Regions from separate parts of the Megasphaera stantonii genome, predicted to be linked through region 3. Evidence: riboswitches for the same ligand, from Rfam matches in the RefSeq annotation. Region 3 holds a riboswitch; each other region holds the start of a gene.
What was found. A riboswitch is a leader RNA that binds a small molecule or an ion and turns the genes downstream of it on or off. The one in region 3 is predicted to bind S-adenosylmethionine.

Region 1 (4,153 bases), 1.1 Mb from region 3:
CCGGCATACAGGATATTGCCGATACAGGCGGCGAATTCTGGACGCCCGACCCGGAATACGGTGAAATCCGGCTGCACAAGGGCCTCTTGTATGACTATTATTCCATCCATACGCGGATCAAGGGACAGGAAAACGCCGCCCTGCCACAGGCCCATTACGAAGACAATATTCCCAATTTCTTCCAGGTACCGTCCAGCGTCGACGTCTGGAGCTATTTGGAATACCGTAAGCAGGCTGAACGGGAAGCGGCCCAGCTCAACGAAATCCATAACCAGGCCGTCGCCGCAGCCGTCAACTCGGCGTCTCTCGACTTTACGATGCACCTGCCCATGGCCGTCGACGCCACAAACGCCGACCAGGTCCTCGACGACGGCAAGACCCTCGTCTGGGATTTGAAGCCGGCCTTTATCAACACCCAGGGCGCCTCGGCAGGCCAGGATATTCACATGCAGGCCCAGTTCCGCATTTTCCATCAGACGACAGCCATCCTGTTAGGCGTCGTCTGCGCGGCCCTCGTCATCGCGGCGATTGTCTGCGCCGTCCTCGTCAAGCGCAAGCAGCCGACGGGACAATCCAAGCCCTATCTCATCGGCCTGGCCGTCTCCATCGTCTGCCTCGTCGGCTTAGGCGGCCTCGTCCAATCGGCTACGGCAACGCAGGTCACCTTCTCCGACAGCGACCGCATCATCAGCAAAGCGTTGCCAGAAGGCTCAGCCTATCAAACACTTCCGTCCCCCAACAGCCTGGACACCGCCAAGGCAATGGCTGAAGACCATACTCTCCATGGTGAAGTCGTGGCTGTTTCCGAAGAAGATGACGACGGCTACCTAGCATTGTTCCAGACGACAGCCGGCCCTTGTTTCGTCATTGCCGACAAAGCCAGTGATTCCATTGCCGTTGTGCCATTCAAACAGTCGCTCATCCATTTCCGCACACAGTACACCCAGTTCTCGAACGGTAAAAAGAGCTATTACCCCCTTACCTTTATCATGGCCCGGCAGAATGACACGAAAGATAGCCCTGACGTAAAACTAGGCATCTGGCAAAACGACATGCATCAAATTCCCACATACGTTCTCATTGAACCCGATGAAAACGATGTCATCCACGTTGACGGAAATCCGTCTTCAGCTTGGAACACCCTTACGCCATCGCATTATCAAGTGCCAATGAAAGATGAAATAAATATCCGCATGGCCAAGATTTTTGCCAACCACATTGACAGCCTGAGCAAGGACGTCCGGGCCCGCGACGTCATCCTGCCGAATAAATAAATACGCACAAAAAGACCTCGTACGACGCCGTACGAGGTCTTTTCCATGTCTTTATTTTTTAAGCAATCCCTTTTCTTCTATAAAGGCCGCCAGGAGCTCCGCCGTACCGACCATGAGCTCCGGACAGGATACGGGGCCGCCGTTGGCCGGGCTCTTGAGGACGCGGCAGCACGACGCGTGGAACTTACCCATCCACAGCTGATAAAATTCCTTTACGGGAGCGTAGATTTCCGCCTTGGTCTTTTCTTCCGGCGTATTGCGGCCTACGAGAAGGCCCAGGATATGGCAGGCGCCGTTCAGGGCGCCGCAGAGACAGCCCGAGCCGCCGACGCCGCCGCCCATGACCGATACCATGCGGAACACGTCGTCCGACAGGTTGAGGCCGTAATATTCATTGCAGGCCTTTAATACCGTTTCGGAACAGTTATTACCGCCTTGCTGGTATTTTTTTACTACGTCTTGAATCGATTCCATTTCGTATTACCTCCTAATGCAATATCTCGTCCTTTGATTATATCACATTTTTGCCGTTCTGCCCGTTACTTTCGTTCTCGTCATATCAGGCCGGCAGGCTATGCAAATATAGCAATTTGACAAATCTGAGATTCATGATACACTATGTTCAAGACAATTTTACATCCTTTTATCCAGAGCGGCGGAGGGACTGGCCCAATGAAGCCCGGCAACCGATAACGACGGTGCTAATTCCTGCGGATTGATTTCCGAGAGATAAAGACCCTGCGACGATACCTCTTTCTCTTGGGAAAGGGGCTTTTTTCATGGGATAAAAGGCTAAACGGTCTTACGCCATATCATTTTATATTTAGGAGGAATCATTTATGAAGCATTTCAAAAAACTTACCGTCCTGGCCGCTGCGGCTCTCTGTGCGCTGGCCGTATTGGCCGCCGGCTGCGGCAGCGACGCCCCGGCAGGCGGCAAAGAGTCGACGCAGAATAAGGTCCTGACCGTCGGCGCGACGCCCGTTCCCCACGCGGAAATCTTAAACGAAATCAAGCCCCTCTTAGCCAAGGACGGCATCGATTTGAAGATCATCGAATTTACAGATTACGTCAAGCCGAATCTGGCCCTGAACGACAAGGAGCTGGACGCCAACTTCTTCCAGCACGGCCCCTACATGGAAACGTTCAATAAAGAACACGGCACGCAGCTCAAGGCCATCTGCAAGGTCCACATCGAGCCGATGGGCATTTACTCCCATAAAGTCGCCAAACTGGACGAATTGGCAAACGGCGCGAAGGTCGCCATCCCCAACGACCCGACCAACGGCGGCCGTGCTTTGCTCATCCTGCAGAAGGCCGGCCTGATTTCCCTGAAGGATAACGGCAGCATCACCTCTACGGTACAGGACATCGTGAAAAACGACAAAAACCTCCAGTTCGTCGAATTGGAAGCCGCCCAGATTCCCCGCTCCATTGACGACGTAGACATCGCCGTCATCAACACGAACTTCGCCATGGAAGCCGGCCTCAATCCGCTGAAGGACGCGATTTTCCTCGAAGATAAAGACTCGCCGTACGCTAACATCTTAGCCATCCACGAAGGCGACGAAAACCGCCCGGAAATCCAGGCTCTCGTCAAAGCCCTCCAGTCTCCGGAAGTGAAGAAATTCATCGAAGACAAATACCAGGGAGCCATTCTGCCCAGCTTCTAATACAACACACATATATATTCATGCAAAAGGGCCTCGTTCCAGGCCCTTTTGTTATACATACGGCCATACTTCATGATATAATATAAACAAAAACACGCGGCTGTACTCGTGCTTACCCCCTGTCAGCTATGCAGCAAGGAGCAATATATATGCGCACAAATGAATTATTTGCCAAAAAAACAGTCTTTTCCTTTGAAGTCTTCCCGCCCAAGCCGGATACGCCCATCGAGACGATTTACGCCGCTTTAGACGAGCTGAGCCAGCTTTATCCCGATTTCATCAGTGTCACCTGCGGCGCCAGCGGAAGCGGCAGCGGCGGCAACCGCACCGTCGAAGTGGCCTCGGCTATCAAGCACACCTACGGCTGTGAAACGGCGGCTCATATGCCCTGCATTTACCTGACTGAAGACGACGCCCTGCGCACGTTGGACGCGCTGAAAAAGGCGGGCATCGAAAATATCCTGGCCCTGCGGGGCGACGAAACGCCGGGCCGCGAACGGGCCCATGTCTTCGAACATGCCAGCGACCTCGTAGCCTTCATCAAGCAGAACGCCCCGGAATTCAACGTCATCGGCGCCTGCTATCCCGAAGGCCATGCGGAAGCCCAGACCATGGCCGCCGACATCCGCAACTTAAAGACGAAGGTCGACGCCGGCGCCAGCGAGCTCATTTCCCAGCTCTTCTTCGACAACGCCACCTTCTACCGCTTCCTCGAACGGTGCGAAATCGCCGGCATCAGCGTCCCCATCGAAGCGGGCATCATGCCTGTCACCAATAAGAAGCAAATCGAACGGATGGTGTCCCTGTGCGGCGCGACCTTGCCGGTCAAGTTCCAGCGGGCCATCGCAAAATACGGCGACAATGCCGAAGCCATGCGGGATATCGGCATCGCCTACGCCATCGACCAGATCGCCGACCTTTTGGCTAACGGTGTCGACGGCATCCACGTCTACACGATGAACAACCCCTATATCGCCAAGAAGATTACAGAAGCCGTAAAAAATCTATTATAAGAAATCCAAAAAAGCCCTGTACAGCATCGCTGCACAGGGCTTTTAGTTTACCATATCGTTTTATTCTTTCAGCACGTAGCCGTAGGCGTGGACGCGGCCGTCGTCTTCGTGTTCCAGGTATACGCCCTGGATTTCCGAGGCAAAGCCGGGAAGCTCGTTGAGCCCTTCTTCGAGGGCCTTGAAATACTGGACG
Region 2 (4,153 bases), 1.0 Mb from region 3:
GATGGCGACGGTCGTGTCGCGGGCTTCCATAAAAATGGAATCGATTCCTTGGGCGAAGAGTTCTGCAAAGGTAAAGGCTGCCAGCTTCGTGCCGATGTGCCGGCCCCGCAGGGCCTTCGTCACGATGAACCGGCCCCAATGGAGCTGACCGCCTTCATGCCAGGCGGCAGCCGTGCCGACGATGACGCCGTCCAGCTCGGCGACCCAGCACTGGGGCTCCATGGCTAGAAAGGCTTCAACGGCGTCCCGGGGGATAAGCTGCTCGCCGTGAAAGACGGCGGTCTGCAGGGCCATGACGGCTTCCATATCCTCGGTCCGGGCTTTTCTGTATCGTAATGATTCCATCAGTATCCTCCTGTTCTATACGTGAAGGCCGGCCTGGTAGGCTGCTTCCATGACCGGCAGGGTGCGGACGGCTCCGGCTTCCATGACGTTGGACGCGTACAGGCGGCCTTTGATTTCATACTGCTCGAAGTGCTCGACAAATCCGTCCAGGTCGCCGAGGGAGCGGGCGATGATGTCTTCGCCTAAGCCGGCGGAGACGATGTAGTATACTTCCTTGCGGCCGAGGTGCTGCCAAATGGGATAGGTACGGTCGATACAGGCCTTCATCTGGGCGCTGACGCCGTAAAAATAGACGGGTGTCGCCAGTACGACGACGTCAGCCTGCTGGAAGGCGCAGAGGATATTTTCCATGTCGTCCTTCTGGATGCAGGCTCCGCCGTTGCGCATACAGACGTCGCAGGCCCGGCAGAAGCCGATGCGTTTTTCCGCCAGGGGGATAAAGCGTACGCTGTGGCCCGCCTCTTCGGCTCCTTGCTGAAATTGGCGGCACAAGAGGTTCGTGTTTCCGTTTTTTCTGGGGCTGCCCGATAGGATTACGATGTGTTTCATTAGCTGTCATCTCCTTAACGCGTAGTTTCCTTTTACTATTTCATTATACTATATTATTTCCTGCAGCGTATAAGCGTATAACTAAAAACGGCATAGCCGCGAGGGGCTATGCCGTGGTGGCTCGATGTCCGTTTCTCTTAGAATGCCGGGAGAATCGTGCCTTGGAAGTGTTCGTTAATGAATTTTTTAATCGGTTCGGATTGGTAGATGGCCAGGACTTTTTTATACGTTTCGTTGTTGGCTTCATCTTCGCGGACGACCATGACGTTAGCGTACGGCGAATCCTTGTCTTCTACGAGGAGGGAATCCTTCTGCGGGTTTAAGCCGGCCGGGATGGCGTAGTTCGTGTTGACGCAGGCCAGGTCCGTGTCGTCAAGGGAACGGGGAATCTGAGCGGCGTCGAGCTCGATGAATTCGAGGTGCTTCGGATTGTTTACGATATCCGGTACGGAGGCGTCGACGGAGGTTCCGTTTTTCAGGGTGATGAGGCCGACTTGCTGCAGGAGCAGGAGGGCGCGGCCGCCGTTGGTCGGGTCGTTCGGAATGGTAACCTTAGCGCCGTCGGCGACTTCGCTGATGTTTTTATATTTGTGGGAATATACGGCCATGGGCAGGATAATGGTCTTGCCGATGGAGGTCAGCTTCATGCCCTGGTTTTTGACGACGTTGTCGAGGTAGGGCTGATGCTGCATGGAGTTCATGTCCAAATCGCCTTCGGCCAAGGCTTTGTTGGGCTGTACGAAATCGTTGAATTCGACGACCTTGATGGTCAGGCCTTGTTTTTCTGCTTCTTTGGCTACTTGTTCCATGACTTCCGCATGGGGGCCGGCCGTTACGCCGATGGCGATTTCCTTTTTGTCGGCCGAGCCGCTGTCGGAGCTGCCGCAGCCGGCGGCGAATACGCAGGTCGCGGCGATGAGGGCCGCTGCAAGAAGTTTTTTGATAGAAGAGTTCATGAGTTGTTCATCCTTTCTGATACTGAATCAATCACATGGCAAGAGGCAGGACGGCCTGCCATAGGATGGGCCGGCGACGATACGGGTAAAAAGAAAAGCCGTCGACAGATGACGGCTTTGATTACGTATGTGTTCATCTGTCGGATGTATCCGCTGGACTTGGCACCTATCCCATTTGGGGGTTGCCGCAGCGTCATAGGGCCATTCCCTCGGCTGCTCTTGATGAAATCAATATATGATTGTTGATAAAAATCATACCATCTCTCGCACCGAATGTCAATATTTTGGCGGCAGAATTTTTCCGACGACAAAAGACGGAGGCAGGATTCCTGCCTCCGCTTTCGGATGTGTGATGGTGTCTCGTTATATATGGTGGTTTAGTAGTTATCGTTTTTCAGTTCAAAAAACGCTTGCGGATGCGCGCAGACCGGGCATACTTCCGGAGCTTCTTCGCCTTCGACGATAAATCCGCAGTTGCGGCATACCCATGTTTTCGTCGCCGGTTTCTTGAAGACCGTGCCGTTTTCGATGTTGGCCAGGAGGGCCAGGTAGCGTTCTTCGTGGTGTTTTTCGATTTCCGCTACTTTTTCAAACAAGTAGGCGATGTGTTCGAAGCCTTCTTCTCTGGCTTCTTTGGCGAAGGTCGGGTACATTTCCGTCCATTCGTAGTGTTCGCCGGCAGCGGCGTCTTTCAAGGCGTCGATGTCGTTCGGCATGCCGTCGTTGAGCAGTTTGAACCAGATTTTAGCGTGTTCTTTTTCGTTGTTGGCCGTTTCTTCAAAGAAGGCCTTGATCTGTTCGTAGCCGGCTTTTTTCGCTACGCTTGCGTAATAGGTGTATTTATTTCTTGCCTGGGATTCGCCGGCAAATGCTGCCATTAAGTTTTTTTCAGTTTTGCTTCCCTTTAATTCCATATCGATACCTCCATGATTTCATACGTAAACTCGCAGCCTATGCTGCCTCTTGTCAGGTCTCGTTCCTGACCTCTGAGTACATTATACTCTATTTGCAAAATAAAATCAATGGATAATAATTATTTTTTAATAAAATATGGAAAAATTATTCTTTCACTGTGTCCGACTCAGATCGCCGCGGTTCTTTGGCATCGGCAGTGCGTTTCGATTCCGTGTCCTTGCTGCTTTCGCGGGATACGGAACGCTTCGGCTCGGAAACAGCCTGTTCGGCATCTTCGGCCTTAGAGGAAAGCCTGCTTTCGGCTTCCTTTTTTATGGCGTCGATGTCGGCGTGGGACGAGGAGAACGTTTCGAGGGTGTCGTTCAGCGTGTCGGACAAGGTGCTCTGCGTATCCTTTGCCGTGTCGCTCAGGTCGCCGTACTTTTCCTTGAGATGGGCTTCCAGCTCGCTGGCCGGGCCGGGATACATCGTTTTCAGCCGTTCGAAGAGCTCGGCCTTCGAGGCGTTTCCCCGCTTGACCGCTTCTTCGAAGGCCTTGTATTCCTGATAATAGGCAAGCCAGCGCTGGAGGCGGGCGTAGTCGTTGCTCAGGAACGACTGGACGCTGAGAAAGGAAAAGACCAGCGTCAGGACGAGGCATATGACGACTTTTCCCATTATCCGTCCCTCCTTTGCGGGTTTCTGGCATTGCGGGCCGTGCGGTGGCAGGCCTGGCTGGCGTACGACGCAGTCAGGGCCGCGAACAGCAGGGCCAGGACGGCGAAGGCCATCGTCGAGACGGACAGCGTCGGCAGGGGCAGCAAATCCGAGAAGATATACGGCGGCAGGCTGTATACGGCGATGGAGGCGAGGAGCGCCAGGGCGAAAGCGAAGAATAGTATGGTGCTGACGATATTGAACAAGGCCCCGAATATGTCTAAAAAGGGGCTGGCAATGGCCTTTGCCGCCTGGGGGATGGCTGCCTTGTCATTCCACTGCAGCTCGTCTTCACCGGCTGTCCGTTTTGTAGGACCTTTCGCCTTAGGACGCTGGGGCTGCTCGGCGTAGGCATCGTAGTTTCGGGGCGGCTCGGGCTGCGGCATGGGATAGTAGGCTTCCCTGATTTTGGGGCGGCGGCGATGGGCCGGGTCTTTTTCCCAATCGTAGAATTGGGACGGCTTGGCAGGGGCAGCCTCGGGCGCTTCCTGTGCCGGCGCGTCGGCGGAGCCGGTCATGCTGAGATTGTCTTCCGGCACGATGGGCTTGCCGATATAGTAGCGGTATATGTTTTTAGGATGGCCCAGCTTGGCGCATACTTCTTCTTCCGTCAGGCCCTTTTTCGCGCCCAGGCGGAACTGTTCTTCGCAGTCTTCCAAGATCCCTTTCAAATCGGTCTTGTCGCTGCGGCG
Region 3 (4,153 bases):
CACGCCAAGGTATACGACCATTATTACGGCACGCCGAAGGAATACGTATACCAGATGCTCCGCCAGGGCAACCACGTCATGCTGGAAATCGACATTCAGGGAGCTATGCAGGTAAAGGAAAAGTATCCCCAAGGCGTCTTTATCTACATCGTGCCGCCGAGTAAGGCCGTTCTGGAAGAGCGGCTCCGGGGACGCCATACCGACTCGGATGAAGTCATCGCCGCGCGGCTGGCGAAGGCCCGGAACGAGCTGGAATGGATTGATAAATACGACTATGTCATCGTCAACGATGATCTGGGCGAAGCGATTCAGAAGGCCGCCGCCGTGCTGAAAGCCGAGGAGTGCAGAGTTATGCGCAACGCCAACTGTATCGAAGAGACCAAGCAGGCGTATCAATAGAAATTTGTATGCAGTAAAGAGGAGAGATGTTCTTATGTTGATCAAACCGACGTTGGAATCGTTAATGAAAAAAGTAGACAGCAAATACACCTTAGTCACGCTGGCGGCAAAACGGGCCCGCGAATTGACGGACGGCGACGAACCGCTCGTAGATGTAGAAACGACGCGCGTCGTTTCCATCGCGATGGAAGAAATCGATCAGGGCAAGATTACCTATGAAAAGCCTCAGGGCGGCATTAAATAATTGCGGAGGATATCATCGCCATGTTATTAGAAAACAAGAAAATCGTCTTGGCCATCAGCGGCGGCATCGCCGCGTTTAAGGCAGCTGAAATCGCCAGCATGCTGCGCAAGCGCGGCGCTGAAGTCAAGTGCATTATGACCGAACATGCGACGGAGTTTATTACGCCGCTGACGATGAGGGAAATTTCCGGCAACCCCGTCGCCGTATCCATGTTCAGCGATATTCCCGAATTTAACGTCGAGCACATCGCCCTGGCCCAGTGGGCCGACGTGTTCGTCATCGCTCCGGCTACAGCCAACGTCATCGGCAAAATTGCCGGCGGCATCGCCGACGATATGCTGACGACGACGGTCATGGCTACGACGGCTCCCGTCGTCATCGCCCCGGCTATGAACAGCAACATGTATATGAACCCCATCGTACAGAAAAATATCGCCGCCCTCAAGGAGTACGGCTATGAAATCATCGAGCCCGCTACAGGTCATTTGGCCTGCGGCGTCACCGGCGTCGGCCGTCTGCCCGAACCGGAAGACATTGTCGACTACGTCGAATTTACAGCCTGCCGGACGAGCCTGCTGAAAGGGAAGAAGGTCATCGTCACGGCCGGCGGCACGCGCGAACCTATCGACCCGGTCCGCTTTATCGGCAACCATTCCAGCGGCCGCATGGGCTTTGCCATCGCTAAAGCCGCAGCCTTTGCCGGCGCAGACGTCACCTTGGTCGCCGGCAGCAATGACCATCTGAAGACGCCGGCCGGCGTAGCGCGCCGCATCGACGTAGGCAGCACCAACGACATGAAGGCCGCCGTCGATTCGTATTACGACGACTGCGATCTGGTCATCAAGTCGGCTGCTGTCGCCGATTACCGTTCGGCTCATCCGGCAGCGAATAAGATCAAGAAATCCGACGAAACGCTGACCTTGACGATGGCTAAAAACCCGGACATCCTGTACGGCTTGGGCCAGCGCAAGGCCCATCAGGTTCTCATCGGCTTTGCTGCCGAAACAACGAACCTCATCGAGTACGGCACGGCTAAGTTAAAGAAGAAGAACCTCGACATGCTCGTCGCCAACGACGTCAGCGCCGAAGGGGCCGGCTTCCAGGGCACGACGAATATCGCCACCTTCCTGTTCCCTGACGGCTCGATGGAAAAGCTCGAGAAAATGGACAAGGAAGACCTGGCGGCGGTCATCGTAGAACGGGCCGCGGCGATTTTAGCCAAAAAAAATCAGTAATCGAGGCCATGATTTTTCGAATAGGTCTTGCATAATTCCTCTTGTTAGTATACAATAGGTCAAGTGAATAAAATATTTAACCATCAAGAGCTGTGGAGGGATTGGCCCGATGATGCAGCAGCAACCTTCAGTGAATGAAAGGTGCTAAATCCAACAGTGTAGCGTACTGAAAGATGGGCTGATACATACCCCTCTTTTCAGAGGGGATTTTTTTTGAACGCATAAGGAGGATATAATGGCAAAGAATCGTGAATTTTTTACGTCTGAATCCGTAACCGAAGGCCATCCCGACAAAATGGCCGACCAAATTTCTGACGGCATTTTGGATGCAATTTTGGAAAAAGATAAAAACGCCCGCGTCGCCTGCGAAACCCTCGTAACGACAGGTATGGTACACGTCGTAGGCGAAATCTCTACGACGTGCTACGTAGATATTCCGCACATCGTACGCGAAACGGTCCGCAATATCGGTTATACCCGCGCAAAATACGGCTTTGACTGCGATACGTGCGGCGTCCTCGTTTCCCTGGACGAACAGTCCCCGGACATCGCCATGGGCGTTGACGAAGCGCAGGAAAAGAAATCCGGCACGACGGATAAATTCGACTCGATCGGCGCCGGCGACCAGGGCATGATGTTCGGCTACGCGACGAACGAAACGGACGACTACATGCCGCTGCCGATTTCTCTGGCTCACCGCCTGTCCCGCCGTCTGGCCAAGGTCCGCAAGGACGGCACGCTGCCGTACCTCCGTCCGGACGGAAAGACGCAGGTAACGGTCGAATACGAAGACGGCAAGCCTGTCCGCATCGACACCATCGTCATTTCGGCTCAGCACAGCCCGGAAGTTACGCGCGAACAGATTGAAAAAGATTTGCTCGAATACGTCATCAAACCGGAACTTCCCGAAGGCTTGTTCGATGACCAGACGAAACTGTTCATCAACCCGACAGGCCGCTTCGTCATCGGCGGTCCTCAGGGCGACTCCGGCCTTACGGGCCGCAAGATCATCGTCGATACCTACGGCGGCATGGCTCGTCACGGCGGCGGCGCTTTCTCCGGCAAGGACCCCACAAAGGTAGACCGCTCGGCAGCTTATGCAGCCCGCTATGTGGCGAAGAACATCGTAGCCGCAGGCTTGGCGGATAAATGCGAAATCCAGCTGGCCTATGCCATCGGCGTAGCCCATCCCGTTTCTATCCACGTAGAAACCTTCGGTACGGGCAAAGTCGAAAACGAAAAGATTGTCGAATTGATCCGCAAACACTTCGACCTCCGTCCGGCCGGCATCATCGAAATGCTCGACTTGCAGCGCCCGATTTACAAACAGACGGCCGCTTACGGTCATTTCGGCCGCAACGATCTGAACCTGCCTTGGGAACAGCTTGATAAAGCCGACGTTCTCCGTCAGGAAGCCGGCTTATAAAACTGGGCCATCTCAGAGGAATCATGCCTTCCAGGTGGCATGGCTGAATTAAATATGATACAATGTATAGGGGCTTGCTTCGTCAAGTCCCTATCTTTATGTTATACAAACGCAGGAGCAGGGCTATGGTAGCAGACATCATCATCAATACGACGGCCAAACGGCTGCAGCAGACCTTTTCCTATATCGTCCCGGACGGCATGGCTGTGCACGTCGGCAGCCGCGTGCAGGTTCCCTTTGGACGGCGGCAGGAAGAAGGAATCGTCGTCGCCGTCAGCGAGAGGAATGCAGGCGAATATGCATACGAGCTCAAGCCGATCAGCACCGTGCTGTCGGCGCAGGCGGGGTTTCAGGAAGAAATGATCGAAACGGCTTCCTGGATCAGCCGGTATTATCTCTGCAACCTTGCCGACGCCCTCCGCCTGTTCATGATAGAAAAGAAAGGGCTGGAAGTCCGTCTGTATGTTACGGTTGGAACGAAGGCTCCCGCGTCGGCGGAAGACGCCGATGTCGCTGCGTACGTCCAAGCGAAAGGCCAGGTGGAAAAAGCGGCGCTGTCGCGGAAATTCGGTGCCAGGCGAGTAGACGATTTGCTTGCGGCAGGCGTACTGCAGGTAGAGAAGGGCTGGAAAAATAAAATATCCGATAAAACGGAAAAGTGGTTATCTTTTGTGCGGGATGATGCCGAGGGCCTGCTGGCGAACCGGCGGCGGCAGGCGGCCTTGCTGGCTGAATTGAAGCAAGCAGGCAGTGCGCCCGTATCTGCTTTTATCGGAAAAGGATACAGTGCCGACGTCATCCGCCGCCTCTGCGGCACGGGACTGGCGGCTATCAGTGAAAGGAATGTCC

Region 1: linked by a shared signal. The riboswitch ahead of DKB62_RS05530 (MetQ/NlpA family ABC transporter substrate-binding protein) and the one ahead of metK (methionine adenosyltransferase) in region 3 are both predicted to bind S-adenosylmethionine.
Region 2: linked by a shared signal. The riboswitch ahead of DKB62_RS08035 (MetQ/NlpA family ABC transporter substrate-binding protein) and the one ahead of metK (methionine adenosyltransferase) in region 3 are both predicted to bind S-adenosylmethionine.

The regions. Positions count from the first base shown of each region.
Region 1 covers NZ_CP029462.1:1,177,684-1,181,836, forward strand. Annotated here, with positions in the region: gene DKB62_RS05520 (hypothetical protein) at 1-1,274, shown strand, start outside; gene DKB62_RS05525 (C-GCAxxG-C-C family protein) at 1,326-1,748, opposite strand; SAM riboswitch class I at 1,915-2,010, shown strand; gene DKB62_RS05530 (MetQ/NlpA family ABC transporter substrate-binding protein) at 2,114-2,947, shown strand; gene metF (methylenetetrahydrofolate reductase [NAD(P)H]) at 3,097-3,960, shown strand; gene speC (ornithine decarboxylase) at 4,021-4,153, opposite strand, start outside.
Region 2 covers NZ_CP029462.1:1,727,430-1,731,582, forward strand. Annotated here, with positions in the region: gene DKB62_RS08025 (GNAT family N-acetyltransferase) at 1-345, opposite strand, end outside; gene DKB62_RS08030 (flavodoxin family protein) at 361-894, opposite strand; gene DKB62_RS08035 (MetQ/NlpA family ABC transporter substrate-binding protein) at 1,032-1,850, opposite strand; SAM riboswitch class I at 1,981-2,079, opposite strand; gene rbr (rubrerythrin) at 2,228-2,764, opposite strand; gene DKB62_RS08045 (hypothetical protein) at 2,910-3,422, opposite strand; gene DKB62_RS08050 (DUF1700 domain-containing protein) at 3,422-4,153, opposite strand, start outside.
Region 3 covers NZ_CP029462.1:78,673-82,825, forward strand. Annotated here, with positions in the region: gene gmk (guanylate kinase) at 1-399, shown strand, start outside; gene rpoZ (DNA-directed RNA polymerase subunit omega) at 434-643, shown strand; gene coaBC (bifunctional phosphopantothenoylcysteine decarboxylase/phosphopantothenate--cysteine ligase CoaBC) at 664-1,878, shown strand; SAM riboswitch class I at 1,956-2,058, shown strand; gene metK (methionine adenosyltransferase) at 2,114-3,304, shown strand; gene priA (primosomal protein N') at 3,430-4,153, shown strand, end outside.